DNA from 4 places in the Exiguobacterium sp. 17-1 genome. Region 3 is predicted to be linked to each of the others. Evidence: riboswitches for the same ligand, from Rfam matches in the RefSeq annotation. Region 3 holds a riboswitch; each other region holds the start of a gene.
What was found. A riboswitch is a leader RNA that binds a small molecule or an ion and turns the genes downstream of it on or off. The one in region 3 is predicted to bind thiamine pyrophosphate.
Positions count from the first base shown of each region.

Region 1: linked by a shared signal. The riboswitch ahead of MUN34_RS05980 (ECF transporter S component) and the one ahead of tenI (thiazole tautomerase TenI) in region 3 are both predicted to bind thiamine pyrophosphate.
Region 2: linked by a shared signal. The riboswitch ahead of thiT (energy-coupled thiamine transporter ThiT) and the one ahead of tenI (thiazole tautomerase TenI) in region 3 are both predicted to bind thiamine pyrophosphate.
Region 4: linked by a shared signal. The riboswitch ahead of tenA (thiaminase II) and the one ahead of tenI (thiazole tautomerase TenI) in region 3 are both predicted to bind thiamine pyrophosphate.

Region 1 covers NZ_JALIGJ010000002.1:91,184-94,393, forward strand. Annotated here, with positions in the region: gene MUN34_RS05970 (DEAD/DEAH box helicase) at 1-159, shown strand, start outside; gene MUN34_RS05975 (50S ribosomal protein L25/general stress protein Ctc) at 510-1,187, shown strand; TPP riboswitch at 1,279-1,377, shown strand; gene MUN34_RS05980 (ECF transporter S component) at 1,483-2,058, shown strand; gene MUN34_RS05985 (ABC transporter ATP-binding protein) at 2,055-3,210, shown strand, end outside.
Region 2 covers NZ_JALIGJ010000001.1:882,671-885,880, reverse strand. Annotated here, with positions in the region: gene MUN34_RS04320 (amino acid permease) at 1-58, shown strand, start outside; gene MUN34_RS04315 (thiamine diphosphokinase) at 120-728, opposite strand; gene thiT (energy-coupled thiamine transporter ThiT) at 728-1,288, opposite strand; TPP riboswitch at 1,352-1,458, opposite strand; gene rpe (ribulose-phosphate 3-epimerase) at 1,482-2,138, opposite strand; gene rsgA (ribosome small subunit-dependent GTPase A) at 2,140-3,045, opposite strand; gene pknB (Stk1 family PASTA domain-containing Ser/Thr kinase) at 3,083-3,210, opposite strand, start outside.
Region 3 covers NZ_JALIGJ010000002.1:468,731-471,940, reverse strand. Annotated here, with positions in the region: gene MUN34_RS08235 (OsmC family protein) at 1-231, shown strand, start outside; gene nagZ (beta-N-acetylhexosaminidase) at 228-1,466, shown strand; TPP riboswitch at 1,526-1,628, shown strand; gene tenI (thiazole tautomerase TenI) at 1,720-2,316, shown strand; gene MUN34_RS08220 (NAD(P)/FAD-dependent oxidoreductase) at 2,313-3,210, shown strand, end outside.
Region 4 covers NZ_JALIGJ010000002.1:733,315-736,524, forward strand. Annotated here, with positions in the region: gene MUN34_RS09545 (MFS transporter) at 1-182, opposite strand, end outside; gene MUN34_RS09550 (MarR family winged helix-turn-helix transcriptional regulator) at 256-696, opposite strand; gene tenA (thiaminase II) at 911-1,606, opposite strand; TPP riboswitch at 1,681-1,786, opposite strand; gene MUN34_RS09560 (DUF1002 domain-containing protein) at 1,977-2,858, shown strand; gene abc-f (ribosomal protection-like ABC-F family protein) at 3,138-3,210, shown strand, end outside.

The sequences.
Region 1 (3,210 bases), 380 kb from region 3:
ATGACCGGGACAATCGAGGAAAAGATGGCGGAATTACAAGATCGCAAAGCACTGATGATTGATGCCGTCTTATCGGATCAGAAGCCGGATATTTTAACGATTCGCGAACTCGTCCGTCTGCTCGATTCCCCCTCTTTTATCGATTCAGCAGATGATTAACCACACAAATCAAAGGAAATCTTAAAAAAATGAAAGACCTTCAATCCGTTGTCTAGCAACAGGTTTGAAGGTCTTTCGACAATCAAATTCAGAAAAAAAGGTTTTAACTTTTGAAAGACAGGGGTATATCTACATTAGCACCGTACAACACGGTCGCTTTTCAATTATTGTTTCTCAATATCAGCGTAATGACCTGGGAGAGAAATGCTACTTACTCACTTCGTTTTTCATTTCTGAATGAAATCCAGTTGAACTAGCATTTAGCGCAAGAATTTCTGTTGGAACCTATTGTTCCACTCCTACATTCATTACCTTTTGAGGGCTATACCAAATTCAAGGGGGAAATGAACATGTCAGTAACATTAAAAGTAGAAGAACGCGAAGTACGCCCACGCTCACTTAGAAAGCAATTACGTCATGAAGGAAAAGCTCTTGGTGTCGTGTATGGCTACAAAGTGGAAAGCACACCGATTTCATTCGATGAAAAAGAATTGGTCAAGGTTGTCCGTGATCATGGCGAAAACGTCTTGGTTGCTCTTCAAATCGGCGGTAAAAAGGTCAACACGTTGATCAACAAGCTTGATATGGATATCTTTACACCAACGATTAAACACGTTGAATTCATCGCTGTTAAAATGGATGAAGAAACAGAAGTCGAAACGGATATCGTCCTCGTCGGCGAAGCAGCCGGTGCGAAACTTGGCGGATTCCTTTCACAAACACTCTTTAAAGTAACAGTTGCCGCAACACCAGATAAATTACCGGAACGGATCGAAGTTGATGTAACGGATCTTGCAATCGGAGATTCAATTACAGTAGCTGATCTTCCGGAAGAAAAAGATTTCCGTGTCGTCACAGAAGGTGACATCCAAGTTGCAGCAGTCGTTGAATCGACACTTGAAGCTGAACTTGAAGAAATCGAAGAAGCAGAAGCTGAGGCACAAGCAGCTGATGCGGATACAGCGACAGACGATTCAGAACAAACTTCTGAAGAGCAAGCTGAAGAAAACAAAGAAGATAAAGAGTAATCTTTTCTCTCCTCCCCTCGTGGGAGGTTTTTTTATGCATATTGACAAGTCACGGCGACAGCCGTACAGTGAAGAAGGTACACATCATTGACACATCCACTAGGGGAGCCAGTTGGCTGAGACGATTCACTTCGGACCCTTTGAACCTGATCTAGTTCATACTAGCGTAGGAAAGTGGAGCGGAATCCTCGTGCTCTTTTTCTGCATCTTGCAGGTTACACGACCGCTCTCTTTTCATAGAGGGCGGTCTTTTTTGTGGTTTCTTTGTGGATGTGCATTTAAAGGAGTAGTGATTATGAACAGTTGGAAAATGAAAGAAATCATCGTCATGATGATGCTCGCCGTCGCGTGTGGTGTCCTCTACTTAGGGTGGTCGACGTTATGGTTACCGATCTCGGCCATCTTCGGACCGGTCGGATCAAACTGGATGTTCGGTATCTGGGTCATTGCCAGTCCCCTAGTCGCCTACATCATTCAAAAACCAGGCGCAGCATTGATTGCAGAAGTCGTCGCTGCTGCCGTCGAATTGTTTACGGGGAGTCACTTCGGCTTATCGGCACTGTTGATTGGATTTGCACAGGGAATCGGAGCCGAGATTGCCTTTGCCGTGTTCGGCTACCGGACGTTTAATACGTTCACCTTGATGTTGTCCGGTGTCTTCGCCGCCGTCGGAAGTATGGTTTACAGCCTCATCGTGAATGGATTTGCCTACTATACGACGACGACCCTGCTGTTGACGTTTTCCCTGCAACTCGTCAGCGGAGCATTGCTCGGTGGATTGCTCGCAAAAATGATCGTCGACGCGCTCGTTAAGACGGGGACACTGAACGGTTATGCGGTCGGACGGCAACGGAAGCAGCGTGCCGCATGATGCAGTGCGAGCACCTGTCCGTCCGTTATCCGGATCAGGATAACGCGGTCTTACACGACTTGTCGATCACGATCCAAAAAGGAGAAACGACCTTGCTCGTCGGTCCAAGCGGCAGTGGCAAGACGACCTTTTTACACGTTCTTGCCGGTCTGTTGCCGGACACGATTGAAGCAGATGTCACCGGTCACTGGTTGACCGAGGGAACGGTCGGGATTTTGTTCCAACAACCGGACGATCAGTTTTGTATGCAGACGGTCGGCGCGGAAATCGCCTTTAGTCTCGAGAATCGACAGATCGCCCGCAGTGAGATGGAGGAACGCATCCAGTTGCTGTTGGCGCGGGTCGGACTTGATCTTGCCTTGACGACACCGATTGCCGAACTGTCCGGCGGGATGAAACAACGGATTGCTCTAGCCTGTGTGTTGGCACTTGAACCAGACATCCTGTTACTCGACGAACCGACGGCACAACTCGACCCGAGTGGTCAACGGACGATGATGCATCTGATTGAAGAATTGCATCACGATCCCGACTTGACGCTCGTTCTGATCGAACATCAGCTCGATCAGTGCGTGACGTTTGCCGACCGGGTAATCGTCTTTGAAGGTGGTCGCTTATTGCTTGATGGCACACCGTATGACGTGTTTCATCAACAGCGGGATGTGATGACAGCGCTTGGCATTGCGATGCCGCTCCTCTACCCCTACGGACTTGAGACTTTACCGGAGCTGTCCGGACAAGCCTGTCATCTGAAGAAACGTCCGGTTGAACGTCGAGCGGTTGGAACGGAGCGGACATTTGAGCTGACGCGGGTCCGTGTCAAACGGGGGGAACGGACGATTCTTAACGATTTTTCATGGACGACCTTTTCCGGTCAATGGATCATGCTCGTCGGACGCAACGGGGCTGGAAAAAGCACGGTCCTTGAGACACTGGCAAAATTACTTCCGTCTAAAGGCGATATCCGCTTGTTTGACACCCCGCTTCGGAAATGGTCGGACCGGACGTATTACCAACAAGTCGGCTTTGTTTTTCAGCAACCGGACTTCCAGTTTCTTAAACAGACAGTCGCCGACGAACTTGCCATCAGCTGTGCTACCTTTGATCCGGAACGGGTCCAGACGGCTTTGCGTCACTATCGACTGACCGATG
Region 2 (3,210 bases), on a different contig from region 3:
AAAACATATTGCGGCTCAAACTGAACGTCAGGCAGCCAGCTCGACATTGGAATCTTAAAAAACAAAACTACCAAAAAACGTGATCGGCTTTTAGGATATCCTAAAGCCGATCACATTTTTTAACGGTCTGACAAACTTCGTAAAGCAATTACTTCACCGGTATGCACCGTCACGTTCGCCGCCCCTTGATCTGTCCATTCATTGCTGACGGTCAAGGATCCGCCGACCGGCACATCATGGTTCACCAGCGGATATTTGACCTCCTGGAGTGTCAAACGTGTCGGAACGAGCGGGATGAAGGACAAATAGTGATACTGGTCCGCCTGGAGAGTGTACTGCCCCTGTTGTAAGAAACGGACCTCTTCCCGCTTCGTCATCAAGCGGACTGCCGGAAATTGTTTTAACAGATAGACGTTTTGAAGCGTCATATCGAGTCGTCCTCCGGTCGCACCGAATACCAACACTTCCGTTGCTTCATACTGCTGACTGACGTACCGTAAAGCCAGTTCCAAATCGGTCTCATCCTTTTCAGCCGGATGGATGATGGCTCCTTCCGGTTTGTATCCGAGCGAATCGAAGTCACCGATGGCCAAGTCAAAAGCGAAACCTTGTTGTGCCAACACGGTGACACCTCCGTCGACAGCGATGACAATCGTCTTCTCATCCATAAACGGCTTTAGGGACGGGATGTCTTCCGCCGGACCGGCCGCTACAATCACGACCCGCATCAGACACCTCGTGCTGAATAACGAAGAAGTCGTGGTGCTGTCGTAAACAGGAGTCCTGCGACAATACCACATAACAGATACGATGGAACCATATACGTCGCGTTATAGATCAACGAATACGGGACAACTGGACCTTCCGCATACTCAGCGAAGAACACGATTCCACTGATGACGTGACACACATAACGTAAGCCCGCACCAAGCAATGTCGCACCTAGTACAATCGCCATCAAACGGCCATTTTTCCCGGTTGCTGCTGCTTTTTTAACTTGCCGTGCGAATAATCCGCTCAATCCGACGACACCAAACGCAATCGTATAATCGAGTAACGGCTGAACGACCGTCAGAATTTGCGGAGCGAACATCAGTTGGATCGTTCCGACAAGTGCGCCTGTCACGACCCCACCGACGACACCATGACGAAAGGCCATGACGAAGATTGGCAACATTGCCAAACTAATTGAACCACCTTGCGGCATTTTAAATGGGATTAATAAATCGAATACCACACCAAGACTTGCAAAGATTGCAATTTCCATTAACATTTGTAGCCGTTTCATCTTTTTTTCCTCCTAAAAATAAAATCGCAGGACGGCAAAAAGGCAGTACGACGAACGCCGTACTGCCTGCGTGCGCCACATCCCTACGTCCGTCTGAACGGAACAGGTTCGAAGGGTTAAAGTCCAATCACTTCTCTCAGCCGCTTGACGCGACACCCCTTGCGGTCATCATTTAATTTTGATTCTGTTCCTATTATACGTGAGCAGCATTTCGAATACTAGTGATTGCTTCTGAATAGTCCGGCGCATTGTAGATAGCGGAACCTGCAACAAGAACGTTTGCCCCATTCTCGATACATAATTTCGCTGTTTCCGCATTGACTCCACCATCGATTTCGATCTCGAAGGATAGATTTTGTTCTGCTTTCATTGCAGCCAGTTGATTTAATTTCTTCATCACACCTGGAATGAACGCTTGACCGCCAAAACCCGGATTGACCGTCATCAGCAAGACCATATCGACTTCTTCGAGTACATGTTCAATCGTCGAAAGTGGCGTGTGCGGATTGAGCACTACTCCCGCTTTCGCACCTGCTGCTTTGATTTGTTGCAGAACACGATGGACATGATTCGTCGCCTCCACGTGGAAGGTTACGATATCAGCACCTGCTGCAACGAAGGCTTCGACAAAGTTTTCCGGACGATCAATCATGAGATGGACGTCGAGAACCATGTCTGTTTTTTGACGTAAACTGCTTAGGACAGGGAGGCCAAAGGAAATGTTCGGAACAAACTGACCGTCCATGACATCAAAATGAATATAGTCGGCTCCCGCCGCTTCAACGGCTTTGACATCCCGTTCTAAATTTGCAAAATCTGCTGATAAGATTGATGGTGCGATTTTAATCATCTTAATACCTCCGTGTCCGATTCTTGATTTCCTCTACAAACATACCATAATTCGTATACCGGGAGACCATGATCTCATGTGTCTCGACGGCTTGTTTAACGGCACAACCGGGCTCATTCAAGTGCAGACAGCCCCGGTACTTGCATTCGTCCTGTAAAGCAACAAATTCAGGAAAACACCAACGTAATTCCTCGAGTTCCATTTCATGCGGAAAATCGAGATTCGAGAACCCCGGGGTATCTGCAATCAATCCTTCGCCAAGCGGGATCAAGGTCACATGGCGGGTCGTATGGCGTCCACGACCAAGCGCCTTCGAAATATGACTCGTTTCCAGTGCCAACGAAGGTTCCAAGGCGTTCAACAACGAACTTTTCCCTACACCGGATTGTCCGGCCAGGACACTCGTTTTATCCTTTAACAACGGACGGACGGATTCGACTCCGGCCAATGTCTCACTTGACGTTTCAATGACGTGATATCCGATGGTCCGGTAAGCGGCAATTGCTTCCAATACCACCTGTTCGGCTTCACCTTGTAACAAGTCCATCTTCGTCAAGATGATGATCGGTTGAATTTCCTTTGCTTCAATCAACACTAAAAACCGGTCCAACAGATGGGCAGAAAAATCAGGTTCTGCTGCCGATACGACCAACAAAGCTTGATCGATATTGGCAACTGGTGGGCGAACCAAGAAATTTTGACGGTCCTTTACTTCTAGTATATATCCGGTCTCACTTTCGATGTGTAACACAACTTCATCGCCGACGACAGGGCTGATGCCCCGTTTTCTGAAATTACCGCGTGCCCGTGAACGGATTTCACCTTGAGGCGTCATGACATCATAAAATCCACCCTGTAAGCGGATAATCGTTCCATCCCGATTGTCTTCAATTCGACTTTCTGCCATCCTACGCCCTCCTTTGTCAGGATTAACATCCTGCTCGTTATTCTTGTGATTTTGCCTGGTTGTACGTAATCGTCTTCGCCCGGTAAACTTCGTCATCTTTATAAATCGTAATCTTACCTTCTTCTCCCGGATCAATCGTCAATGGAACATCAAACGTTTCATCCT
Region 3 (3,210 bases):
ACATTGACATCATTTGAAATGGATATCGAAGGGGAACGGGCAGATGACCATCCGCGCCGCTTCACGACAATCTCGATCCATTACCGGCTCGAAGGCGATTTACCGGACGATAAAGTCCGCCGGGCGATTTCGTTGTCCAAAGATAAATACTGCTCGGTCTCCCAGTCCTTGAACGCTGAGATTGAAGTCTACTATTCCATTAATGGTGTCCGGAACGAGGAACCGATTTGAAACGGATTGTCCCTGTCCTGTTAACAAGCGTCCTGCTCGCCGGTTGCGCCGATGAACCGACACAGCCTGTCGAGCCGCAACCGAAGCCGGCGAAGAAAACGAAACCGCCGCAGCCGGATCGATCCTCTGCCGCTGAACGGGAGGCGAAACAACTTAAGCAGACCGTCTCGAAGATGTCGACGGCGGAAAAAGTCGATCAGTTGCTGTACATCGGCGTGACGGGAACAGCCCTGACACAAACGGACCGTCAATTACTGCAGGACCATGCGCTTGGAGGCGTCCTGTTACTCGGCGGCAACATCACATCGACCGAACAACTGAAGACCTTTACAACAGCGATTGCCGAAGCCCAAAATGCTGATTCAAAAGCGTTCCTCGGGTTTGATGAGGAGGGTGGGCGCGTCAGCCGGGTGCCGGATGCCAAACTCAAGTTATCGCCGAGCCTGTCATTTGGTCATAAAAATGATCCCGGATTGATGAAGGAAGTCGGGCAAACGCTCGGTTCGATTTCCCGTTTTTACGGCTTCAACATGGATTTCGCCCCGGTTCTTGACGTCAACAGTAACCCGGCGAACCCGATTATCGGTGACCGGGCACTCAGTGCAGATGCGGAACAGGTTGCCCGGCTTGGTATTCCGTTGATGCAGGGGATGAAGTCGGAAGATGTTGTCCCGGTTGTCAAACACTTCCCGGGTCACGGGGATACGACCGTCGATTCGCATGTTGGTCTGCCGCGGGTCGATGCTTCGAAAGCGGAACTCGAACAGACGGAACTGGTACCGTTCAAACGGGCGATTCAAAACGGGGCCGAGATGGTCATGGTTGCGCACATCCTGTTCCCGGCACTCGATCAAAACCGTCCGTCGTCGTTGTCGAAACCCGTCATGACCGGTCTGTTACGGGATGAACTGAAGTTTGATGGTGTCATCATCACGGATGATCTCGTGATGGGAGCAATCACGGAACGGTACGGACTTGCCCAGGCAGCAAGTCTTGCCCTCGAAAATGGTGCTGATATGGCGATGTTCTCATCGCCCGGCGGATACTCGTCCGTTCATAAGGAAATCATGGCGCGGATCAAACAAGGAAAATTGTCGGCAGCAGATCTCGATCAGAAAGTCGGGCGGGTCTTACGCTTAAAACAAACGTATGACTTGTCGCAAACGAAACGCGTCGACAAGTATGAACAGCTGATCAAGCAGGTCAAAGCGGTCGAATCAGACATGCGACGCTGATCAAGGGTGGAATACACGTGACTATCCGTGGTAAACTACAGACGTACCACACAAATTAATATCTACACTAGGGGAGTCTCGCAGCAGACTGAGACGGAAGTATCCGGACCCTTTGAACCTGATCTAGTTCGTACTAGCGGAGGGAAGTGGATTCCGATCAATCATCCGAGGATGCGACGACTGTCGCCCTTTTTTGTAGGACCACTCCATCAGTTCATGGGGTGGTCCTTTTTCGTGTGGAAAGGGGGAAATAATGACGCAGTTACATCTGTTGACAACCGGCAAGCAACGTCCGGACGTGCTCGAACGCTTGTTGCCGGAACTCGCTGCAACCGTCGACCGGATTCATCTGCGGGAGCCGTCATGGTCGGCGAAGGAACTGGTCGCGTGCATCGAAACACTCGTGCGACGAGGCGTAAAGACAGAGCAATTAATTGTCCATGACCGGCTGGACGTGGCAATCGTCACCGGGACCGGAGTTCAGCTGACCACACGGAGTATTCCGGTTGACCGTGTCCGGAGCCGTTTCCCGGAGCTGGTGATTGGTCAATCGGTCCATTCATTGACGGAAGCGGTGGCGGCAGAACAGGGGGGTGCTGATTACGTCCTATACGGCCATATTTTTGAGACGGGATCGAAACCCGGTGTACCGCCAAGAGGACTTGATGCCTTAAAACAGGTTGTCGACTGGACATCGATTCCGGTTATCGCAATCGGCGGAATTAAACCGGACAATCTACAGGATGTCATGGCGACAGGCTGCTCAGGTGGCGCCGTCTTGTCAGGCATTCTTGGTCAAACGTCTCCGGTTGAAGCAGCCGGACGGTTCCGGGCGGTGATTGGACGATGAAGCAACCGGATGTATTGATTGTCGGCGCCGGCATCATCGGTTTGACGCTCGGTTATGAGCTCCTTCAGCGTGGACAAAGCGTCCATTTGCTTGAACAGTCAACAGTCGGACAAGGGGCGACACGGGCAGCAGCAGGGATGCTCGCGACGGACGAAGAACTGTCGGAACCGTTACATGCGTTAGCGGCAGTCAGCCGTACACTTTATCCGCAGCTTGTCCGTCAATTGTTCGACGAGACCGGGTTGAAGAGCGGCTATCTCGAACTGCCGTTTCAGCTCAGGCAGGCAAATCAAACCGTCCAATTTGAACGGGTCGGTCAAGTCGATCCTCCGTTGCTCGTCCGCGCTTTACGGCAAGCGATTGAACAGCGGGGCGGGGTGATTGAAGAACAGGTGACTGTCTTGCGTCTTTTGCGGGACAAAGAGACGGTAACCGGGGTTGAAACAAGCCGGGGACGGCAATTTGGTCGACAGGTCGTCATTGCCGGTGGACGAGGATCGGAACCGTTGTTGCAAACGATCGGGATTTCGATTGACACGCTCCCGGTCAAAGGCGAGTGCCTGTCTGTCCGCCTCGCAACCGGTCAACTCGAACAGACCTTGTTTCACGAGACGGTGTATCTCGTCCCGAAAGCAGACGGACGGATCATCATCGGCGCAACGGAACACGTTGGCGAGGAATCGACGACGGTCAACGCGGGTAGCGTCTCGGACCTGTTGACGGCAGCGATCGATGTGTATCCGCTGATCCGTGATGCGGAACTGGTTGACATCTGGTCCGGTGTCCGGCCACAAACTCGTGACGGATTACCGTATCTTGGACGGGTCAAAGGGGTTGCCGGTTTGTCGGTCGCGACGGGACATCACCGGCACGGTATCCTGCTCGCTCCGGTGA
Region 4 (3,210 bases), 260 kb from region 3:
ATAATCAAATAGCTGGTTACAATCCATCCCGTTTGCGAAGGAGATAATGAAAATTGTTCGCCAATCGCTGGTAATGCGACATTGAACATCGTCGTGTTCATTGCTGAAATCACTAATACACTTGTTAAAATAATCATTAATTTGTTACGTTTGCTTTGAGCTAATGATGTTGATACGTCCATGCTAATCCCTCTATTCTCTATTAGTTGCCTATGCACATATTCAATAAAATATTAGAACATACGATAAAGAAAATCATTGGATTTTCTTTATCATACGTTCTAATACAGAAGTAAAGATTTCTACTTCCGCTTCGGGAATGTCGTCCACTAAACTGTCTAAAAACGTTTGGACTTGATCGGTAGCAAGTTTTTCAAGTACTTCTCTGCCTTCTTCCGTTAAAAACACATTATTCGTCCGCTTATCGTTCACATCCGTCGTTCTTCGAAGCATGTTTTTTCTAATTAACGTGTTAACAATTTTGGAAACTGTCGTGTGTTCTTTTTCAACGATTTCAGCCAATTGATTTTGTGAAATTCCTTCTTGATAGTTCAATGCCGTCATGATTTTCCATTGTTGAAATGTAAGTGGACAATCAAGTTCTTTAAATTTTTTATTCAACCCAAATCCAATCAGCCGAGAAAGCGTCACTACCTTACGCCCGATGGATTTATTGTAGTCGTATACCTTCATCATTCATCCCCTCTTCTTTTCACACAAACATGTGCATATGCGTGTAATTAGTAAATTAACATAAAATATGTTCATATGCAACTATATGAATCAACTTGTTGATTTTCGGTTGATAGTACCTTTCGTTTCATTACAAAAACTCCACGTTTCCCCTTTTCGTGATTCGATCAGGCGTGGAGTTTTTTTACTTCCATATATTTTACTCAAGCTACTTTTTTCACTTTACATCTTGTCTGTCCATTGTCCGTAGATAAATTTGTTCAAACGTCTCTTCCGTCCAGCCCATCTGCCAAAACATCAATTCGTAATAACAGCTTTTGACAAAATGTTGTTTCATCCGTTCCCGTTCTTCGGCACTTGCCCGCTCCGCCAAATCATTCAGACGATCAATTTGTTCAAAGACGACCCGCTCGAACCACTCGGAACTGTATGTCGCAATCCATTGCTGATAAATCGGTGAAGCCGGTGTCGCCGTCTGTAACTGTTGTCCAATCTCATAGTAAAGCCAGTAACACGGTAAAATCGCAGCGATGGTCTCCCCGAGCGTCCCTTCACTTGCATGGTGCATATGCGAAATATAAGCGTATGCTGTCGGTGCCGGTTCAAACTCTGCCAGTGTCTTGTCCGAAATCCCAAGCGGTTCAAAAAACGATTGATGCAGACTGAGTTCTGCAGCATAGGTCGACGTCGCATGTTCCGCGAGTTCGGCAATCGTCGCGAAGTCCTGTGCCTTCGACGCGGCCCGCGCCTGAATTTTCGCGAAATGTTTTAAGTAATAGGCATCCTGTAGGACGTAATGGCGAAATTTTGCTTCCGGTAGTGTTCCATCCGCAATCCCTGTCACGAATGGATGGGTAAAGCTGCTGTCCCAATACCGTCTTGCCGCTTGCCGGATTTCTTCACTGAATGTCATGTTTTTTCCCCCTTTTGTAATCAAAAAAACGCCACACCCGATGTCAGGCATGACGTGAAAAGACCATAAAAAGAGGATCGTCCACGCCACTTCCCTCCGTAAGTCCAAACTTAATCAGGTTCAAAGGGTCCGAACGTCTTCGTCGTCTCAGTCAGCCTACTGACTCCCCTAGTGGTCGCTATTTGATTTATTTTGAGTTTATCATGATTTGATGTGAAATTGACCCATTCTCGTCATTTCACTCCATTTTTTTGTACAATGGAACATGACGGAAGGTGGATGACGGCTCGTCCTTGAGACCGATTCTCTTCTGTCGCCGGTCGATTAGACTAAATTTAGTACCTGATACTTAACTTATGGAGGAACTTTTATGAATAAAACCATGACATGGACCGCTTCGGCATTACTTGCTACGACGTTATTACTGCCAACGGCCGCATCTGCCGAACAGGTCGTCGACAAAACGATTATCACACTGGGCGAATCGCTCGGAGCGAAGGATAAAACATGGGTCTTGTCCCGTCTGAACGCACCGGAAGGCATCACTCCGATCATCGCGACATCTGCGGATGAAGAAAAATATCTCGGGAAAAACATTCCCCAGTCCCAACGCGGCGGCGGGATGTATTCGTCCGCCAAGATCGAGTTGGCTGAAAAAGGCGACGGTCTGTCCGTTGCAACGGAAAACATCACCTGGGTCACAAAGGACATGTACCTCAATGCGCTTGTCACGGCCGGTGTGACCGATGCGGACATCACGATTACGTCTCCTTACAAGGTAACCGGAACATCTGCCTTGACCGGAATCATGAAAGCCTACGACCAAACGTCGGCTGAGACCGGCATTAAACTGACCGATGAACGAAAAGATTTGGCCCAGCAAGAATTGTCGGTCACGTCAGATGTCGGGAAGACAGTCGGGACGGACAAGGTCGCCGACTTGATGAACGAAATCAAAGCGGAAATCGCCAAACAGAAACCGGAAACGAAAGTCGAGATTGAGAACGTCATCGTCCAAGTCATTCAAAATAACAATATCAATCTGTCCGACGCCCAAATGGACCGTTTGACCGGTTTGTTTAACCAAATGGAACAAGCCGACCTCAACTGGGGACAGATTGAGAGTGGACTGAAGGATGCCGGGCAAAACATTCAGGCCTTTGCAACATCAGAAGAAACAAAAGGATTTTTTGCAAAGCTGTTTGACGGCTTAAGTGCCTTCTTCAACTCGATCGCCGGCTTATTTAAATAATCTGTTCTTTCTTTCCTTCCAGGTGACATGGTAAAATAAAGATATCGAATGAGAAAAGGTGGTGGGAAGAAATGGGTTTTGCTGCGTGTAAGCATTGGTTGATGGAACAACTTTATCTGTTGCGCGCAATTTTTCATGGAATGGCGTTCTAAGGGGTCAGTCTGCCCTTTTTTGAAGAACTCCATACTCGAAAAATAAAGCAAAGCGCATCTTCCACGAGTCGAGGAGAGTGCTGTTTGCACTCTCCTTTTTTTGATGCGTCAGAGAGGAAATTTTAATATGATGATCTGCGACATCCAACACCTGACAAAACAATTCGGAGGCGATGACATCTTAACCGATGTGTCCCTCT